Linked DNA regions of Pyxidicoccus trucidator. Each later gene encodes a partner of the first gene's protein in a complex. Links are inferred from orthologs where the notes say so. Each region holds a gene or a part of one and is shown on either strand. Other genes may lie near its edges.

What was found.
Region 2: the proteins of dnaB (region 1) and dnaG are in contact, whole or in part, in a crystal structure (PDB 2R6A), measured with the Geobacillus stearothermophilus proteins. The link is inferred for Pyxidicoccus trucidator from one-to-one orthologs. Residues at the interface, in WP_033016901.1 of Geobacillus stearothermophilus: Ser13, Glu15, Ala16, Gln18, Glu91, Leu92, Asp94, Ala95, Val96, Pro97, Thr98, Ala99, Ala100, Asn101, Tyr104, Tyr105, Ile108; in WP_049624496.1 of Geobacillus stearothermophilus: Lys456, Leu457, Leu458, Pro459, Ala460, Asn463, Ala464, Leu467, Leu535, Leu536, Ile537, Ala538, Gln544, Glu545, Asp548, Tyr549, His552.

Annotation. Positions count from the first base shown.
Region 1 is NZ_JAAIXZ010000005.1:525,500-532,409, reverse strand. Bases 3,744-6,729 are described here. They hold dnaB (replicative DNA helicase), read left to right. Parts: upstream 3,744-4,545; coding sequence 4,546-5,913; downstream 5,914-6,729. Other genes in these bases: G4D85_RS18010 (gamma-glutamyl-gamma-aminobutyrate hydrolase family protein), read right to left, coding at 6,653-6,729; thiD (bifunctional hydroxymethylpyrimidine kinase/phosphomethylpyrimidine kinase), read right to left, coding at 5,922-6,656; G4D85_RS18025 (LytR/AlgR family response regulator transcription factor), read left to right, coding at 3,744-4,446. In the rest of the region: rpsF (30S ribosomal protein S6), read left to right, coding at 1-183; rpsR (30S ribosomal protein S18), read left to right, coding at 234-647; rplI (50S ribosomal protein L9), read left to right, coding at 674-1,117; G4D85_RS18035 (acyltransferase family protein), read left to right, coding at 1,287-2,456; G4D85_RS18030 (sensor histidine kinase), read left to right, coding at 2,463-3,590; more of G4D85_RS18025, read left to right, coding at 3,676-3,743; more of G4D85_RS18010, read right to left, coding at 6,730-6,910. UniProt on the Escherichia coli protein: The main replicative DNA helicase, it participates in initiation and elongation during chromosome replication. Travels ahead of the DNA replisome, separating dsDNA into templates for DNA synthesis.
Region 2 is NZ_JAAIXZ010000005.1:249,378-259,803, reverse strand. The notes cover bases 7,503-10,426. They hold dnaG (DNA primase), read left to right. Parts: upstream 7,503-8,011; coding sequence 8,012-9,841; downstream 9,842-10,426. Other genes in these bases: rpoD (RNA polymerase sigma factor RpoD), read left to right, coding at 9,934-10,426; G4D85_RS16910 (GatB/YqeY domain-containing protein), read left to right, coding at 7,503-7,671. In the rest of the region: tRNA pseudouridine(13) synthase TruD, read right to left, coding at 1-717; G4D85_RS16940 (DUF4388 domain-containing protein), read right to left, coding at 714-2,066; G4D85_RS16935 (DsbA family protein), read right to left, coding at 2,075-3,067; G4D85_RS16930 (asparaginase), read left to right, coding at 3,141-4,202; G4D85_RS16925 (GGDEF domain-containing protein), read left to right, coding at 4,273-5,184; G4D85_RS16920 (HEAT repeat domain-containing protein), read right to left, coding at 5,204-6,793; rpsU (30S ribosomal protein S21), read left to right, coding at 6,926-7,120; more of G4D85_RS16910, read left to right, coding at 7,213-7,502. UniProt on the Escherichia coli protein: RNA polymerase that catalyzes the synthesis of short RNA molecules used as primers for DNA polymerase during DNA replication.

The DNA.
Region 1 (6,910 bases):
TACATCTCGGTGAAGATCGCCGACGAGGTGGACCCCGAGTCCCGTCCGGTCCTCGAGGACCTGAAGCTGGCCGGCGACGTCGAGGAGGCCCGTCCGGGCGCCCCCGCGGAGCGCGAGGGTGGCTTCCGAGGCGGCGAGGAGCCCGGTGTCGAGGCGGAAGAGGAGTCGACCGAGGAGGCCTGAGGGCCGCCGGGTCAATTCCCTAGGGACCAACCCAGGAATCGAGAACGCTCATGAGCAACGGAACTGAAAGCAGGACTGGCTCCGCCCCGGGCGGCCGCACTGGTGGCTTCGGCGGCGGCGGTGGCGGTGGTTTTGGTGGTGGTGGCCGCGGTGGTGATCGCGGCGGCCGTGACGACCGCGGTGGCGGCCGTGACGACCGTGGCGGCGGGATGGGTGGCGACGACGACAAGCGTGGTGGTGGCCGCGGCTTCGGCCGCAAGAAGGTCTGCCGCTTCTGCGCCGAGAAGAACGCCTCCGTGGACTTCAAGGACCAGGCGACGCTGAAGTACTTCGTCACCGAGCGCGGCAAGATCATCCCCCGCCGCATCTCCGGCAACTGCGCGAAGCACCAGCGTGAGGTGGCCGTGGCCATCAAGCGCGCCCGTGGCATCGCGCTGCTCCCCTACAACGCGGTGGTCGGCTAGCCGCCGGTCCGCACAGGAGACTGAACATGAAGGTCATTCTGCGTGAGGACGTCGAGAACCTGGGCAAGTCCGGGGAGCTCGTCACCGTGAAGGACGGCTTCGGCCGCAACTACCTCCTGCCCCGCAAGAAGGCGGTGCTGGCGAGCGAGCAGAACCTGCGGCAGCTCGAGCACGAGAAGGGCGTCATCACCGCCCGGAACGCCAAGCTCAAGGGCGCGGCCGAGGAGCAGGCGAAGAAGATCGGCTCCATCAAGGTGACCATCAAGCGCAAGGTCGGCGAGCAGGACAAGCTCTTCGGCTCCGTCACCGCGCTGGACATCGCCGAGGCGGTCGCCGCCCAGGGGCAGACGGTGGACCGTCGCGCCATCCACCTGGCCGAGCCCATCAAGTCGACGGGCAGCTACGAAGTGGAGCTCCGCCTGCACAGCGAAGTGAAGGCGAAGATCAAGGTCGACGTGGTGGCCGAGTAGTCCTCGCCTCCCGTCGTTGAAGTGAGAGAGGCCGTCCGGGGAGACCCGGGCGGCCTTTCGCTTTGTCCCCTCCTCCCGTCCGGCTCGCGCCGCGTCCGGTCCGTCCCGCGACATCCGCGTGGAGCGCCGGGCGCGCGGTGCGTATCCCGGAGTGGAAGGAGGCTCACCCATGAGCACCGCTACCGCTGCGCCGCACCCCGTTGACGAGCACCGCCCCGACCTGGACTGGCTCCGGGTGGTGGCCATCCTCCTGCTGCACCTGTTCCACACGGGGATGATGTTCAACACGTGGGACTGGCACGTGAAGAGCGCCCAGGCGCTGCCCGCGCTGGAGCCCGTCATGGAGGTGATGCACCACCTCCGGATGCCGCTCTTGATGTTCATCGCCGGGGTGGGCACGGCGCTGGCGCTGCGGCGCCGCTCGCTGAAGGGCTTCGCGGGAGACCGCGCGAAGCGCCTGCTGGGGCCGGTGGTGTTCGGCATCTTCGTGGTGGTGCCGCCGCAGATCTACATCGAGCAGCTGTTCCGCGGTCGGTTCCACGGTGACTACGCGGCCTTCTACCCGTCGGTGTTCGACTTCGTGCCCTACCCGGCCGGCAGCTTCAGCTGGCACCACCTCTGGTTCGTCGTGTACCTCTTCGTCTACTGCATGCTGGCGCTGCCGCTCTTCGCGGCGCTGGCCACGGCGCGCGGGCAGGCCCTGCTCACGCGGGTGGAGGGCTGGCTGTGCCGGGGATGGAACGTGGCCTTCCTCTTCCTGCCGCTCGCGCTCAACTGGCTGCTGCTGCGCCACCACCCCACGACGCACGCGCTCCTCGACGACCCGAGGACCTTCGGCCACTACGGCATCCTCTTCCTGCTGGGCCACCTGCTGGGCCGCTGCCCGCGCATCTGGGATTCCCTGGTGGAGCGGCGGCGGGCGCTGCTGGCGGCGAGCGCCGTGCTCTTCGCCGTCATGATGCCGGACTCGGAGTTCCCCCTGGTGCCGGAGGTGCTCGGCGCGCAGGCGGCGCTCTGGCTGTTCATCCTGACGGCGCTGGCGTGGGCCCGGGCGCGCATCCGCGTCCGCCGTCCCTGGCTGAAGCACGCGCAGGAGCTGTCCTATCCCTTCTACATCCTCCACCAGACGGTCATCGTCGTCCTGGGCTACGCGCTCCTGGCGCTGCCGGTGGGGCCGTGGGCGCTGTTCGGGGTGGTGCTCGTCGTGTCCTTCGGCGTCACGTGGGGACTGACGGAGGCCGTGGCGCGGGTGCCCTTCCTGAGGCCGTGCTTCGGGATGAAGCCGCGCGACTCCCGGCCCGTGGCCCTCCGGACGGCGGAGGCGGGGCATACTGCCTGACAGCCCATGTCACCCCGTGCCTCCGAGAACCTTCGGGCCTCCGTCGCCCCCTGGCAGTGGCCGCGAATCCGTGCGCGCCCCGCGCTGGTGCTGTTCGGCCTCTTCCTGGGGGTGGGGCTGTGGAACGGGCTGACGGTGTACCTCACCATCCTCGGCAATGGCGGCAGCATCCCGGTGCTGGAGCCGTTCGTCTGGGAACTCACCGGAGCGCTGGCGGCGTTGGCCGTGCTGCCCGTCGTACAGACGGCGGTGGTCAACGCGCCCGGGCCCCGCGTCGGCTGGGCGCGCTTCCTGGGCGTCCACGTGGCGGGCTTCGTGCTCTTCACCACGCTGCACATCCTGGTGATGGTGCCCCCGAGGTACCCGCTCTACGCGCTGCTGGACCTGGGCACCTATGACTATGGAGACCTGGTCTTCCGCATTCCCATGGAGGCCCAGAAGGACCTCATCCTCTACTCGGTGGGCGCGACGCTGTGGAGCCTCCTGCTCGCCTGGAAGGAGCGGCAGGCGCGAGCCGTCCGGGAGGCCACGCTGGAGAGTGAGCTGCGGGAGGCCCGGCTGCAGGCGCTCACCGGGCAGCTCCACCCGCACTTCCTCTTCAACGCACTGAACACCATCAGCTCGGTGATGTACGAGGACCTGAAGCGCACGGACCGGCTGCTGAGTGATTTGGGCGGGCTGTTGCGCGCCAGCCTGGAGCGCAAGGAGGCCACGTGGACGCTCGCGGAGGAGCGTGCCCATGCGGAGCGCTTCGTCGCGCTGCTGACAGCCCGGTTCGGCGAGCGCGTGACGGTGCGCTGGGACGTGGCCCCTGGGCTGGAGGGCGCGCGGGTGCCGTGCTTCGCGCTGCAGTCGCTGGTGGAGAACGCGGTGAAGCACAACCAGGACCGGAGGGAGCCGCTGGAGGTCCGCATCCGCGCTCGCGAGGACGGGGCGGACTGGCGGCTGGAGGTGGAGGACACGGGACGCGGCTTCGCGGAAGCCTCCCCCGCCACGGGGCCCGGCGTGGGGCTGGCGCACCTGGAGCGCATCCTCGCGTTGCTGCACGGAGGGCGGGCGAGGATGGAGCGAGGGCGCGGCCCGGAAGGCGGTGCACGGGTGTCGCTGTGGCTCCCGCGTGAGGTGGCGGCATGAAGCGCTTCAGCGTGAGGCCCATGGATGCAGCGACCGATGCTCGACCCGTGAGCACGTGTCCTCGGCTCCCGCGTGAGGTGGCGGCATGAAGCGCTTCAGCGTGCTGGTCGTGGACGACGAGGCCCCCGCGCGGGCAAAGGTGAAGCGCCTGCTGGCGGACGACGCGCGCTTCGTCCTCGCGGGCGAGGCAGCGGACGGAACGGAAGCCCTCTCGCGCGTGGGAGCCCTGCGCCCGGACCTGCTGGTGCTCGACGTGCAGATGCCGGGGCTCACCGGCTTCGAGGTGCTGGAGGCGCTCGGCCCGGAGGACTGCCCCGCCGTCATCTTCTCCACCGCCTACGACGCCTTCGCCCTCCGGGCCTTCGACGCGCACGCGGTGGACTACCTCCTCAAGCCCTACGACGCGGACCGCTTCGGCAGGGCGCTCGACAAGGCCCACGCGCTGCTGATCGGCGGACAGCCCGAGACAGGCCGCCTCCAGTCGCTGCTGGAAGACCTGTCCCGCGCCCAGCCCGCGCGCCCGCTGGAGCGGCTGGTGGTGAAGGTGGGCGAGGCCTGGGTGCCGCTGCGCCTGGACACCGTCTGGCGCCTGTCCTCGGAGGACAAGTACGTGCGCCTCTACACCGACCAGGGCGAGCACCTGGTCCGGCAGAGCCTCCGCGCCCTGGAAGATCGGTTGGACGCCGCGCGCTTCGTGCGCGTGCACCGCGGCGACATCATCAACCTGGACGCCGTGGCGCGGCTGGAGCCCTGGACGCACGGGGACGGCATCCTCGTCCTCAAGAACGGCACCACCGTGGTGCTCAGCCGCACCTGGCGTGAAGCCTTCCTCCAGAAGTGGGGCCTGGAGGGGTGAGTCAGGGGGTAGGGTCGCCCCCCTCCACCCACCCGGTGCTACAGGTCTGTGGCGGGAATTTGGAGATGTCAGGCCCGCCTGTAGAGTGGGCAGGCAGCCATGGATAACGTCCTCGACATCAGAGAAGGCCGGCGGGTTCACGAGGACCTGGCCGCGGAGCGAGCGGTGCTGGGCGCCGTGCTCGCGGACAACACCCTCATCGCCGCCGTGGGTGAGGTGGTCTTCCCGGACGACTTCTCCAGCCCCGCGCACGCGCAGATCTTCGCGGCGATGCTCAAGCTGGACGGCCAGTCCAAGCAGGTCGACCACCTGACCCTGGCCGAGGAGCTGAAGGTCCTCGGCCAGCTCGTCGCCGTGGGCGGCCCCGCGTACCTGATGCGGCTGGACCAGGTGGTGCCGCTGGCGTCCAACGCCGTCCAGTACGCGCAGATCGTCAAGGACCAGGCCCTGCGCCGGCGCCTGGCCAACGTGGGCCGGGAGATTCAAGAGCTCGCCAGCTCGGAGACGGGCGAGCTGGAAGTGCTGCTCGACGAGGCCGAGCGCAAGGTGTTCCTCCTCGCGGAGAAGAAGCGCGAGGGCGACCTGCGCCCGGTCAGCGAGCTGATGGAGCAGACGCTCGACCTGCTCGACAAGATGAAGGCCGCGGCCACGGGCATCACGGGCCTGTCCACCGGCTACATCGACCTGGACAACCAGCTCACCGGCCTGCACGCGGGCGAGCTCATCATCCTCGCGGCGCGGCCGGGCATCGGCAAGACGTCCCTCGCGATGAACATCGCCGTGCACGCGGCGCTGAAGGAGAACAAGGCCGTCGGCATCTTCAGCCTGGAAATGCCCGCGGACCAGCTGCTCATGCGTCTGCTGGCCTCCACCGCGCGCGTGGACATGAAGAAGCTGCGCGGCGGCCGGCTGTCGCCGCACGACGAGGAGAAGTTCCAGGAGATGGCGGGCGCGCTCTACAACGCCCCCATCTACATCGACGACTCCGGTGGCTTGTCCCCGTTCGACCTGCGCGCCAAGGCGCGGCGCGTGAAGCAGAAGGACCCCCGGCTGTCGCTGCTGGTCATCGACTACCTCCAGCTCATGCACCAGAAGGGCAAGGTGGAGAGCCGCCAGTTGGAAGTCGCGGAAATCTCCCGCGCGCTCAAGCAGCTGGCCAAGGAGCTGGAGGTGCCCATCATCGCGCTCAGCCAGCTCAACCGTAAGGTGGAGGAGCGCAAGGGCGGCAAGCCCATGCTGTCCGACCTTCGTGAGTCCGGCTCCATCGAGCAGGACGCCGACGTGGTGATGTTCATCCACCGTGAGGATACGGACGAAGGCGGCCCGGACGGCGCGGCTCCGCCCTCCAGCACCGTCATCCCGGTGGAGCTCATCGTCGCCAAGCAGCGTAACGGCCCCGTGGGCTCCGTCGACCTGGTGTTCCTCTCGGAATACACCCGCTTCGAGAGCCGCTCCCGCGGCGAGTAGCCGGTCCGCTACGCGGCGCGCAGGTAGCGCACCACCAGGCCCCGGGCCGCGCGCACCGAGGCCTCCAGCGTGCGGCCCCGCCCCAGCTCCGTGGCCAGCGCGGACGCCAGCCGGCACCCGGTGCCACGGCGTCCGGGCGCGCGCTCCAGCCACTCACCGCGCAGCACCCGCACGCGCTCCGGTGTGGCCAGCACGTCCGCGAGCCCCTCCACGTCCGGCAGGTGCCCGCCCTTCACCAACACCGCGGCGAAGCCGTACCGCGCCAGCGCGGCGGCGGACTCCACGGCCTCCTCCACCGAGCGGGGCGCGGGCCGGCGCAGCAGCCAGCCCGCCTCGTCCAGGTTGGGCGTGAGCACCACGCGCGGGCCCGCCAGCGCCAGGTAGCCCCGCGCGGACAGGCGCGACAGCGGCTGCCCCCGCGAGGTGCGCACCACCGGGTCCACCACCCACCACGCGTCCGAGCCCTCCAGTGCCACGCGCGCGGCGGACAGCTGCGCGGGCCCCGGCACCATGCCCCACTTCACCGCGTGCAGCGGGCCCAGCTCGCGCGCGGCGGCCACCTGCGCGGAAAGCATGCGCGGCGCGGCGGCCACCCAGGTGAACGTCCGCGTGCCCTGCGCCGTCTGCGCCATGGGCACCGCCACCGGCTGGCCACCCCGCGCCAGCACGGCCGACACGTCCGCCAGCAACCCCGCCCTCCCCGTGGGCTCATGCCCGGCCAGCAGGAGGACGCGGGGAATCACCGCCGGTGCTCGCGCGCCTTCTGGATGAAGGACTTGTACAGGCCCAGGTGCACGGGAATGCTGGTGGCCATGTACTCGGGGTGCCACTGCACGCCCACCGCGAAGCCATGCACGGTGGACTCAATCGCCTCCACCACGCCGTCCGGCGCCACCGCGCACACCACCGAGTCCTTGCCCGCGACCCGCACCGCCTGGTGGTGCGTGGAGTTGACCATCAGCTGGCCGTGCCCCACCGCCTCCGCCAGCAGCGTGCC
Region 2 (10,426 bases), 280 kb from region 1 along the record:
CGCCTCGCAGACGAAGAGGCCGCCCGTCTCTTCCTTGCGCAGCACGTCCCCGCGCAGCGCGGTGGCCAGCGTGCCCGCGCGCAGGCGCTCCGCCAGCGCCCGGTTGAAGAGGCGGGACTGGAAGGCGGACAGGTACAGCTTTCGCTGGAAGCGTTCCGGCCGCTTCGGCAGCCGCTGGCCCAGCACCAGCAGCCGGCCCAGGTCCGCGTTGTCGCCCGCGCGGCCGAAGCGCTGCTCGCCGAAGTAGTTGGGCAGGCCCCGCTCCACCAGCCGGGAGAAGGTCTCCCGCGCGGCCCCCACGTCCTTCACGCCCCGCAGCCGCAGGCGGAAGCGGTTGCCACGCAGGTGGCCGGTGCGGAGCTTGTTCCCGTGCCGCTTCGTCCAGAGGAGGCTCACTCCGTCCAGGGCGAAGTCACCCACCTTCGCCTCCGCGCGCGCGGGCACGGAGATGAGCTGCCGGGTGACGGCCTGCCGGTCCTTCATCCCCGCCACGCCCACGTCGTCCTCGGACACGCCCAGCGCCAGCGCCAGCGCCTTCACCACCTCGCGGGTGTCCCGGCCGCGCTTCTCCACCCAGAGGTAGAGGTGCTCGCCCTCACCGGAAGGGAGGTACGCGGGCACCTCCTCCACCTCGAAGTCCTCGGGCACCAGCTTGAAGGCGCCCCCGCAACCGGGCACGTCCGCCGTCAGCCGGGGCAGCTCCAGGTCCGCCGTCACGGTGCCTCGAGCGTGGCCAGGAGTTCCTTCACGCGCCGGGCGAGGTCCTCGTCCGCGCGCGACTCCAGCAGCTCGCCGGCCTGGAAGAGGAGGAAGAACATCACGTCGCTGAGCGCCTGCTTGAAGGACGCCAGCGGCTCGCTGCCCAGCTGCGAGCGGTGCCGCTCGAAGCCCGCAATCAGCTTCGCCTCGGGCAGGCTGCCATCCGCCGCGAAGGCCAGCCCCTCCAGCACCGGCGAGGACGACAGCGCCTGGCCGGAGAGCGCGGCGTTGGCGGCGGCGATGAACTCGCGGTCCATGCCCTGCTTGGACACCTCGTCGCGAATCTCCCGGAAGATGAAGTTGAAGACGCGCGCCACCGGGCGCGGGTCCACCACCGGCACGGCGCGCACGGGAGGAACGGGCGGAGCCACTGGCGCAGCGGCCACGGGCGCAACCTTCACCGGCACGGGCGTGGGAGTGGTGGCGGTGGCCCCGGGCGCCATGAGGGGCTTGTCCGTCACCGACGCGAAGCCCCCCTCCAGCAGCCGGAACACCACCTTGGTGATGTCGAACTCGGACAGCCGCGCGGCGTGGCCCAGCTCGAGAATCGTGCGCCGGCCGTCGAGCAGGCCCAGCACCCGGTCCTCGTCCTCCTCCAGCTTCCCGTCCGAGGGGCGCTTGCGCGCCACGTACAGCCGCCCGTGGGGGATGCGCTTCCGGAAGTGCGCCATCTCGTCAATCTTCCGGATGCTGTCCATCAGCAGGCTCTGCGTGGAGAGCTGGATGATGTGACCCGTCTTCTCGTCCACCGGCTGGTCCACGAGGAAGAAGCTCCCCTCGCGGCACAGGACGATGGCGTGGAAGATTTCGCTCACCTGGTGGGTGACGCACTTGAAGAGGTCATGCGCCTGCAGGAGCCCCTTCTCCACCAGCGCGCGGCCCACCTTGGAAGGGGGGTGCTCGCGCAGCACCGTCTCCACCTGGGGCCGCTCGACGTAGCCCAGGCGCACCAGCACCTCGCCCAGCCGGTCCGCCGGGTCGTCGGAGGAGGCGCCCCGCACCTCGCCCTCGCGAAAGGTGACGGAGCGCTCGCCACCCGGCGAGGTGACGCGGATGACGCCGCTCCAGCGCGACTGGCTGAGGAAGGCGATGAGGTCCGACAACGGAAAGCCGCCCGCGTCCCCGGACAGCACCACGCGCGGAACGGGGATGGAGCCGCCCTCCGCGGGGGTGCGCGAGAAGACCAGCAGGTCGGGCGCCGTCGGCATCAGCGCGTACGTCCCCGAGCGCCCCGCGAGTGGCGAGGGGGCCTGTCTATCCTCGGGGGCGAGCTGACCCGTCCCCTCGATGCGGAAGCGCGCCATCATGCCCGCGGTCAGTCAGCGCCCCAGGCGTTGTTGTTCGTGCGCCACTCCAGCTCGTCCTCCAGGCTGTGGGAGAGCATCTCGTCCTGGATGAAGCCCAGGTCGAGCGGGCGCCCGTTGAAGTGCACCGCGGGCGTGCCGGTGATGCCGGCCGCCCGGCCCTGGTTGCGGAAGCCCTCCAGCTCCTGCTTGTACATGTCCGACTTCAGCACCGCGGCCAGCTTGTCCCCGTCCAGCCCCAGCCCCCTGGCCAGCGCGGGCAGGGCCTCGGGCTTGAGGTTCTCCTGGTGCTCGAAGAGGGCGTCGTGCATGGGCCAGAACTTGCCCTGGTCCCTCGCCCACAGCGCCGCCTGGGCCGCCGGCACCGCGTTGACGTGGTTGGACAGGGGGAAGGGCAGGTAGCAGAAGCGCACCTGCTGCGCGTTCTTCTTCGCGAAGGCCTCCAGCACCGGGCGGGCCTTGGCGCAGAAGGGGCACTCGAAGTCGGAGAACTCCACCACCGTCACCGGGGCGCTGGCGGGCCCGATGCACATGCGCTCGTCCACCTTGAACTGCGCCCGGGGGCTCCGGAAGGCGGCGTAGTACTGGGACAGCGAGACGATGACCTCGGTGGCGGGGTTGCCGTCGGACACCATGCGCGCGGCCACCCGGGCCATGCGCTTGGCGTGCCGGCAGCCGGTGTGCTGCTTCAGGCAGGCGCCCAGGGTGTGGGGGCAGCCGCAGTAGCAGAACTCGTCGCTGAGGACGGTGGCCAGCTCGCGCTTCGCCGTCGGGGGCAGCGACGAGAAGTCCATGCCCGGGATTCCGCTGAGGGCGGCGGCCGGGTCCGTGGGCGCGGCGATGGGCGCCGGGGTGGGGGCCGCGACCGGGGCGGGAGCGGCTGGCGCCGGGGCGGCGGGAGCCTGGGCGGCGGCCGGAGTCGCGCCCTCGGGGCTCTTGCACCCGGGGGCCGTCAGGACGACGGCCAGCAGGGGAATGACACGCTTCCAGCAGGAAAGGAGCACGCCGCGGGTCTTAGCCATGCGCGCGGGGCTTGTAAAGGAAGGCCAGCCTTGGCAGGGAAGCCCCCTGCCCATCATGCCCAGAGTCCTGCTGCTGCATACCGGGGGAACGCTTGGAATGGCCGGAGGTCGGCCGTCCGCCCTGCGTCCGTCGGCCTTCTTCAAGACGCTCAAGGCCCGCGCCCCGGAGCTGTTCCAGCTCGCGGACATCGAGCTGGAGCTGTTCAGCAACCTCGACAGCTCGGAGATGCAGCCGGAGCTGTGGAGCCGCATGGCCGCCCACCTCCACCACCGCCTCCCCCACTTCGACGGGGCCGTGGTGACCCATGGGACGGACACGCTGGCGTACACGGCGAGCGCCCTCTCCTTCATGCTGCGCAACCCGCCCTGCCCCGTGGTGCTGACGGGCTCGCAGCGGCCGCTGGGGGAGATTCGCTCGGACGCGCGGCTCAACCTCATCGACGCGGTGCTGTCCGCGCTCCAGGGGCCGCGCGAAGTGACTATCTGCTTCGACTCCCACCTCTACCGGGGCAACCGGACGCGCAAGGTGAAGGTGGCCGAGTACGACGCCTTCGAGAGCCCCAACTGCCCCGTGCTGGGCACCCTGGGCGTGGACGCGACATTCGAGCCGGGCCTGAAGCCGCGCGGCGCCTTCCGCCTCTTCGAGAAGCTCGACTCGCGCGTCTTCCTCCTGAAGGTGTACCCGGGGCTGGACCCCGCCCTGCCCCTCCAACTGCTGCCCCATGTGCGCGGGCTCATCCTGGAGGCGTACGGGGCGGGCAACTTCCCCATCGACCCGGAGCTGGGCCGGTCCCTGAAGCCCCTCTTCACCCAGGCCCGGGAGCGGGGGGTGCCGGTGGTGGTGGTGAGTCAGGCGTACCGCAATGGGGTAGACCTGAGCTTGTATGAGTCCGGGGCCGAGGCCCTGGCGGCGGGGGCGGTGGGCGGCGCGGACATGACCCCCTCGGCGGCGCTGGTGAAGCTGATGCAGGGGCTGGCCTACCACCCACACTCCCCGGACGCCCTGGCGCGCTTCATCCAGACCCCGGTGGCGGGAGAGCTGACCGTCGGACGGCCGACAGTCTCCCCGCCCGCCCCCGGACGCCGCCGGCCCGCGCGGAGGGTGCGTGCGGAGTGACGGCCGGTGGTGAAGAGTAGGGCAGCATGCTTGCCGATGTGAAAAGGCGGCCCGTAAGATGGGTGATGCGATGTCCGAGGAGAAAACTTCCGTCCATAACATTTCGGACCTGCTAGGCAGCGCCCAGCAGCAGAGCGCATATCTGATCGTCATCAGCGCCAAGTCCGCTGCGGGCATCGGGCGGATGTTCAAGCTGGACCGCTCCGAGGTCGTCCTGGGCCGCAGCACCGAGGCCCAGTTCCAGGTGGAGGACGACGGCATCTCCCGCAAGCACGCCAAGGTGGTGGCGCTGGGGGATGGGCGCTTCCAGTTGGTGGACCTGGCCAGCACCAACGGCACGTACCTCAACGGCCTGAAGGTCAACGCCGCGCCGCTCTACGACGGCGACAAGATTCAAATCGGCTCCAACACCGTCCTCAAGTTCTCCATCCAGGACGAGCTCGAGGAGCAGTACCAGCGCAGCATCTACGAGTCCGCCACGCGCGACGGCCTCACCCGCGTCTACAACAAGAAGTACTTCCTGGAGACGGTGCGCAAGGAGTTCAGCTACTGCCTGCGCCACCGGGTGCCGCTGTCGCTGGTCCTCTTCGACGTGGACCACTTCAAGAAGATCAACGACGCGTACGGCCACCCGGCTGGCGACTACGTGCTGACGCGCATCGCCCAGCGCGTGAGCGACACGGTGCGCACCGAGGACCTGCTGGCGCGCTACGGCGGCGAGGAGTTCGCGCTGATGCTGCGCGAGTCCGCCGAGGACCAGGCGCTGGCGTGTGCCGAGCGCTGCCGCTACGCGGTGGACAAGGCCGACTTCGTCTTCGGAGGCACGCCCATCAAGGTCACCATCAGCCTGGGCGTGGCCACGCTGCTGGACTCGGACTTCTCCCAGCCCGAGGACCTCATCGCCGCGGCGGACAAGTACCTGTACCGGGCCAAGCGCGCGGGCCGCAACCGCGTGGACGCCAAGGCCGTCAGCGGCATCTGACGCCCTCCCCCACTCCTTACTAGAGGCCGAAGCCCAGCCGGCGCAGTCCCTCGCGCGACACGTGCTGCACGTGGGTGTCCGCGTCGCGGGCCGCCGCGTCGGACAGGGCGGCGGCGGCGTGGGGCCCTCCAATGCGCACCAGGGCCTGCGCCGCGGCCACCCGCACGGCGGACACCGGATCCTGGCGAAGGCACACGGCCAGCCCCTTCACGTGGGCCGGGCGGCCGATGTGCTCCAGCGCCTTCGCGGCGGCCGCGCGCACCACCGGGTGCTCCGAGTCGAGCAGCACCGCGGCGTCGTCCCCACGCGGGGACAGGCGGTGGCCCCCCACCACCTCCAGCGCGGCGGCCACCACCTCCGGCGCCGGGTCCTCCAGCGCGTGCGAGGTGGCCTCCGCCACCTCCGGGTTGCGCGCCGGCAGCACGCCCAGCACGCGGACGGCGCCGGCCCGCACCAGCGCCTCGGAGTCGCGAAGGTAGGGTGTCAGCGTGCCCAGGCGCTCGCGGCTGCCCTCGTCGCAGTCCGCCAATTGCGCCAGCGCGTCGCCGCGCAGGGCCGCGGGCAGCGCCCTGTCCCGGGCCGTGCCCACGAAGAAGGCCGCGCAGCCCTTCTCGTGCACCATGGCCTCCAGCCAGGGCCGTGCCGCCGCGGCGTCCTTCGTCGCCAGCCGGCGCTCGGCGGCCTGGCGCAGCGACAGTCCCTCCACCTCGGCCAGCACGCGGGCGGCGTCCTGACGCACCTGGCGGTCCGCGTCCCCCAGCGACTGCTCCAGCTCCCGGCGCGCCAGCGGGCCGTAGACGCGCAGGGCCTGCACCGCCTTGCGCCGCTGGAGGGGCCCCGCTCCGGACAGGTCCGCCTGCAGCGCCTCCAGCTCTCGCGAGTACACCGCGAAGAGGCGGTTCACCCGCGCCTCGTCCGCCGGCCGGGCCTCGTCCAGCAGCAGGCGCCCCACCGAGGTGCGCTTGCGCTCGGCCACCACCTTCAGCGCCCCGGCGGTGATGGCGTCACCCGCCTCCGGCCGCGTCTCCAGCGCGTCCAGCACCACCCGCGCCGGCCGCCTGCCGAGGAAGCCGGACAGGTGCGCGAGCGCGACGCCCCGCACCTTCAAATCTTCCGCGTACAGCTCCAGCTCCAGCGCCTTGCGGATGGCGTCCCGGCGCGCCCACACCCGGGCCGCCGCGTCCGGGCCGCGCGCGCCCGCATCCTTGAGGAAGTCCGCGGAGGACTGGCCCGCCTCGGCGGCGGCACGGGCGGCGGTGAGGCACGCGTCCAGGTCCGCGGCGGCGGGCGACGCCGACACCCACTCCGCCAGGAGACGCCGCTCGGTGATGCCCCGGAGTCGGGCCTCCGCGCGCACCGCGGCCCACCTCACCCGCCAGTCCGCGTCCTTCCGGGCCGAGACGAGCGCGTCGCGATTCGACGGCCGCATGCCCTCCAGGGCACCCACCCACGCGTCGACACGGCCGCCGGGCAGGCATGCCCTGCAGACCCTCGCGCGCTGCGCGGAGTCCAGCACGTGCCGCTGGCATGACGTCCAGCAGTCCTTCGTCCCGGTGCCGGCGCTCTGGCCGGTCGCCAGGAGCACCACCAGGAGGAGGGCAGGGCTCACGATGCGGCCACTCTAGTGCATCGGCCCTAGCGTTTCCCTCCAGCGCCCTTGCGTTTTGCCCGGCACTGGGACATACCCGCTGCCCCTTTAAAGTCACACCCACATCTACGCATGGCGGAAGGAGGTGACAGTATGCCCGGTATCCGAGTTAAGGAAGGAGAGTCCATTGAAAGCGCCCTCAAGCGCTTCAAGAAGGCCACCGAGAAGGCCGGAATCCTTTCCGAGATCCGCAAGCGCGAGCACTACGAGAAGCCTTCCGTGAAGCGGAAGAAGAAGGCCCTCGCCGCCAAGAAGCGCGCGGTGAAGAAGGCCCGCAAGTCGTTCTAAGCGAGGCCCGCGCTGGAGCCGGGGCCCCGTCAGGTGCCCTGGCTCCCGCCGTCCAGTCCCCGGAACACACTTTCCCCCAGCGGAGTCGCGACATGGCAACCCTGAAGGAGCGGATCGACGCGGACCTGAAGGACGCGATGCGGTCCAAGAACGAGCTCACCCTCCTCGTCCTGCGGATGCTCAAGAGCGCGGTGAAGTACAAGGAAGTCGAGCCGGGCGCTTCCGCCCTCGATGACGCGGGCGTCCTGACGGTCATCGCCGGCCTCATCAAGCAGCGCCGTGACTCCATCGAGCAGTTCAAGTCCGGCGGCCGCCCCGAGCTGGCGGAGAAGGAAGAGGCCGAAATCGGCGTCCTCCAGAACTACCTCCCCAAGCAGCTCAGCGCCGACGAGCTCGCCGCCGAGGTCCAGGCCGCCATCGCCGAGGTCGGCGCCAAGGGCCCCAAGGACATGGGCGCGGTGATGAAGAACCTCAACCCCAAGGTCCAGGGCAAGGCCGAGGGCCGCGTCATCTCCGAGGCCGTGAAGGCCCAGCTGGCGAAGCTGTCCTGATCCACCTGAGGCTAGGTTGAAGCCTGCCGGCGCTGTCGGGAAACCGGCGGCGCCGTTGCTTTTGGGGCGGCCCTGGGGGCGGAAACTTGCCCCTCCGCCCCCCCGTCATTAAGTGCCTGGGCCGGTCCCCACCGCGTCCCGCCCTTGTCCGGCGGACGTCGTGTCCCAGGGCCGTAGGAGTCCGTGCCGTGCCCCATCCCTCCCCTCGCCTCCGCCGCTCCCCTCCTCCCACGCCCGTGGGCAGGATCTGCCAGGTCGCCTGGCGGGCGGGAGACGTCAGCCTGGGCTGTGATGATGTCAGGCGTGCGCCCACCTGTGCGTGGGCCAGGGGGTGGGTGCTGTGATTCCGGAACACAAAATCCAGGAAATCCTAGACCGGGTCGACCTCGTGGGCGTGATTTCGCGCCACGTGGAGCTGAAGAAGGCCGGGCGTGAGTGGAAGGCCTGCTGTCCCTTCCACCAGGAGAAGACGCCCTCCTTCTACGTGGTGCCGGAGAAGCGCTTCTATTTCTGCCATGGCTGCCGGGCCAGCGGCGACGCGGTGTCCTTCATCCAGCGCTACCTGGGGAAGACCTTCGTCGACGCGGTGAAGGACCTGGCGCAGGAGCTGGGCATCGACGTGGAGGGCGAGGAGGACCCCGGCGTCCGGGAGCGGCAGCGCATCAAGGACGCCACGGACTTCGCCGCCGAGCACTTCCGCGCCCTGCTCTGGCAGCACGACGAGGGCCGCGCCGCGCGGGCCTACGTCGCCAGCCGCGGCGTCTCCGAGGAGACGGCCATGGCCTATGGGCTGGGCTGGGCCCCCAACGCGTGGAGCACCCTGGCGGACCGTCTCCAGAAGCAGGGCATGCTGGAGTGGGGGCAGCAGGCGGGACTGGTGACGCCGCGCTCCAGTGGCGAAGGCTACGTCGACTTCTTCCGCAGCCGGCTGGTCATCCCCATCCGCTCGCCGGAGGGGCGCTCCATCGCCTTTGGCGGCCGGCTGGTGGGCTCGGATGACGGGCCCAAGTACCTGAACTCGCGCGAGTCCCGCATCTACAACAAGAGCGAGACGCTCTTCGGGATGAACCAGGCGCGCGACGAAATCCACAAGCGCAAGGCCGCCATCCTGGTGGAGGGCTACTTCGACTGCATCGGCCTGTACCAGGTGGGCATCCGGCACTCGGTGGCGCTGTGCTCCACCAACCTCACGCCCGGCCACCTCCAGGGGCTGCGGCGCGTGGACGCGAAGCGGCTCTACCTCCTGCTGGACGGGGACAAGGCCGGCCTTGCCGCTGTCGAGCGACTCGCCGGTCCCCTGCTCGCCGCGGGGGCGGACGCCCGGGTTGCGTTGCTGCCGCAGGGCGACGACCCGGACACCTTCGCGCGTCGCGAGGGTTCAGAAGGTGTGGAGCGCCTGCTCGACAGCGCCCAGCCGCTGACCACGCACCTCTTCACCACCGTCCTGCCCGACGGTACCCGGTCACCCTTCGAGGAGAAGATGGCGGCGTTGGACAGGCTCAAGCCGATGATTGCCCAGGTCCCCCCGGGGCTGGTGCGCAAGGACCTCTTCGAGGCCCTGGCGTCCTGGTTCGGCTGGACGGCGGCCATCGTCGACGAGTCCCTCCGCAACCTGCGCCCCAAGCCCACCACCGTGGGGCCCCAGGGCGCCAACCCCGGCGCCGGCACCGGCCCCGGGCAGCAGCCGCCCCGCCCCACGGAGAAGCCGCCGCCCTGGCTGGAGACGCTCTACGTGGCCTCCGTCCTGAGGGACGCCCGCCTGCTCGCCCGGGACACGTTCCGGGTGTGTGATGAGCTGTCACACATGGGCCTGCGGATGGCGCTTGCTCATGCCACGTCCGGGCATGGCACCGAGGATGCGCTCTACGAGGCCTCGGACGCCGTGAAGCGCTCCGTCGCGGAAGCCTGGCGCCAGCTGCCCGAGACAGGGGCGACGCTGGAGCACGACTTCTCGAACATCTGCAGGGAAATCATGGTGCGGCGCATTGACGAACGCCTCGTTTATATAAGGCGAGCGACGGAGCAGACGGCGGGAGCGTTCGACCTGACAGAGGAGACGCGCCAGCTCCTTTCGGAGCGCGTGGAACTGTTGGCGCTCAAGAAGCGTGTCCTGGAGGAGCTCAGGCCCTCCTCCACGTCGGGAACAAAGGCGCCCATGCAACCGGTTTGAGTTCGCGTTTGTAAGAAACCCTGACTTTGCGGTAGATCGGCCGGCTTGCCCCTGGCCTCAAGCCCCTGAATTTCCTAAGGAGAAGTACCCGAATGCCGACGCAGAAGCCCACGAAGGCGTCCGTGAAGCCCACCAAGAAGAAGGTGGATCCGGTGATCCGTAAGAAGAAGGCTCCGGACAGCTCCGCGACCTCGTCGGCGAAGGGGACGAAGGCGGGCACCGAGGAGAAGGAGGCGATCTCCGCGAAGTCGGACGTCGTCGCCGAGGCCACGGAGAAGCTCAAGAAGAAGAAGGGCGTCACCTCGGCCATGGCGGATGACGTGGACCCCGAGGAGGCCGCGGAAGAGGCTGCCGCCGCCGTCCAGGTGGACCCGGACGCCGTCGAGGACGACGTCGAGGAGGATCCGGTCGCCGAGCGCAAGGAGGTCAAGGACCTGCTCGCCGCGGGCCGAGAGAAGGGCTTCCTCACCTACGACGAGGTGAACGACGCGCTCCCCGCCGACATCGTGTCGTCCGATCAGATCGACGACGTGATGAGCATGTTCGGCGACAACGACATCGAGATCGTTGACGCCCAGAAGGCCG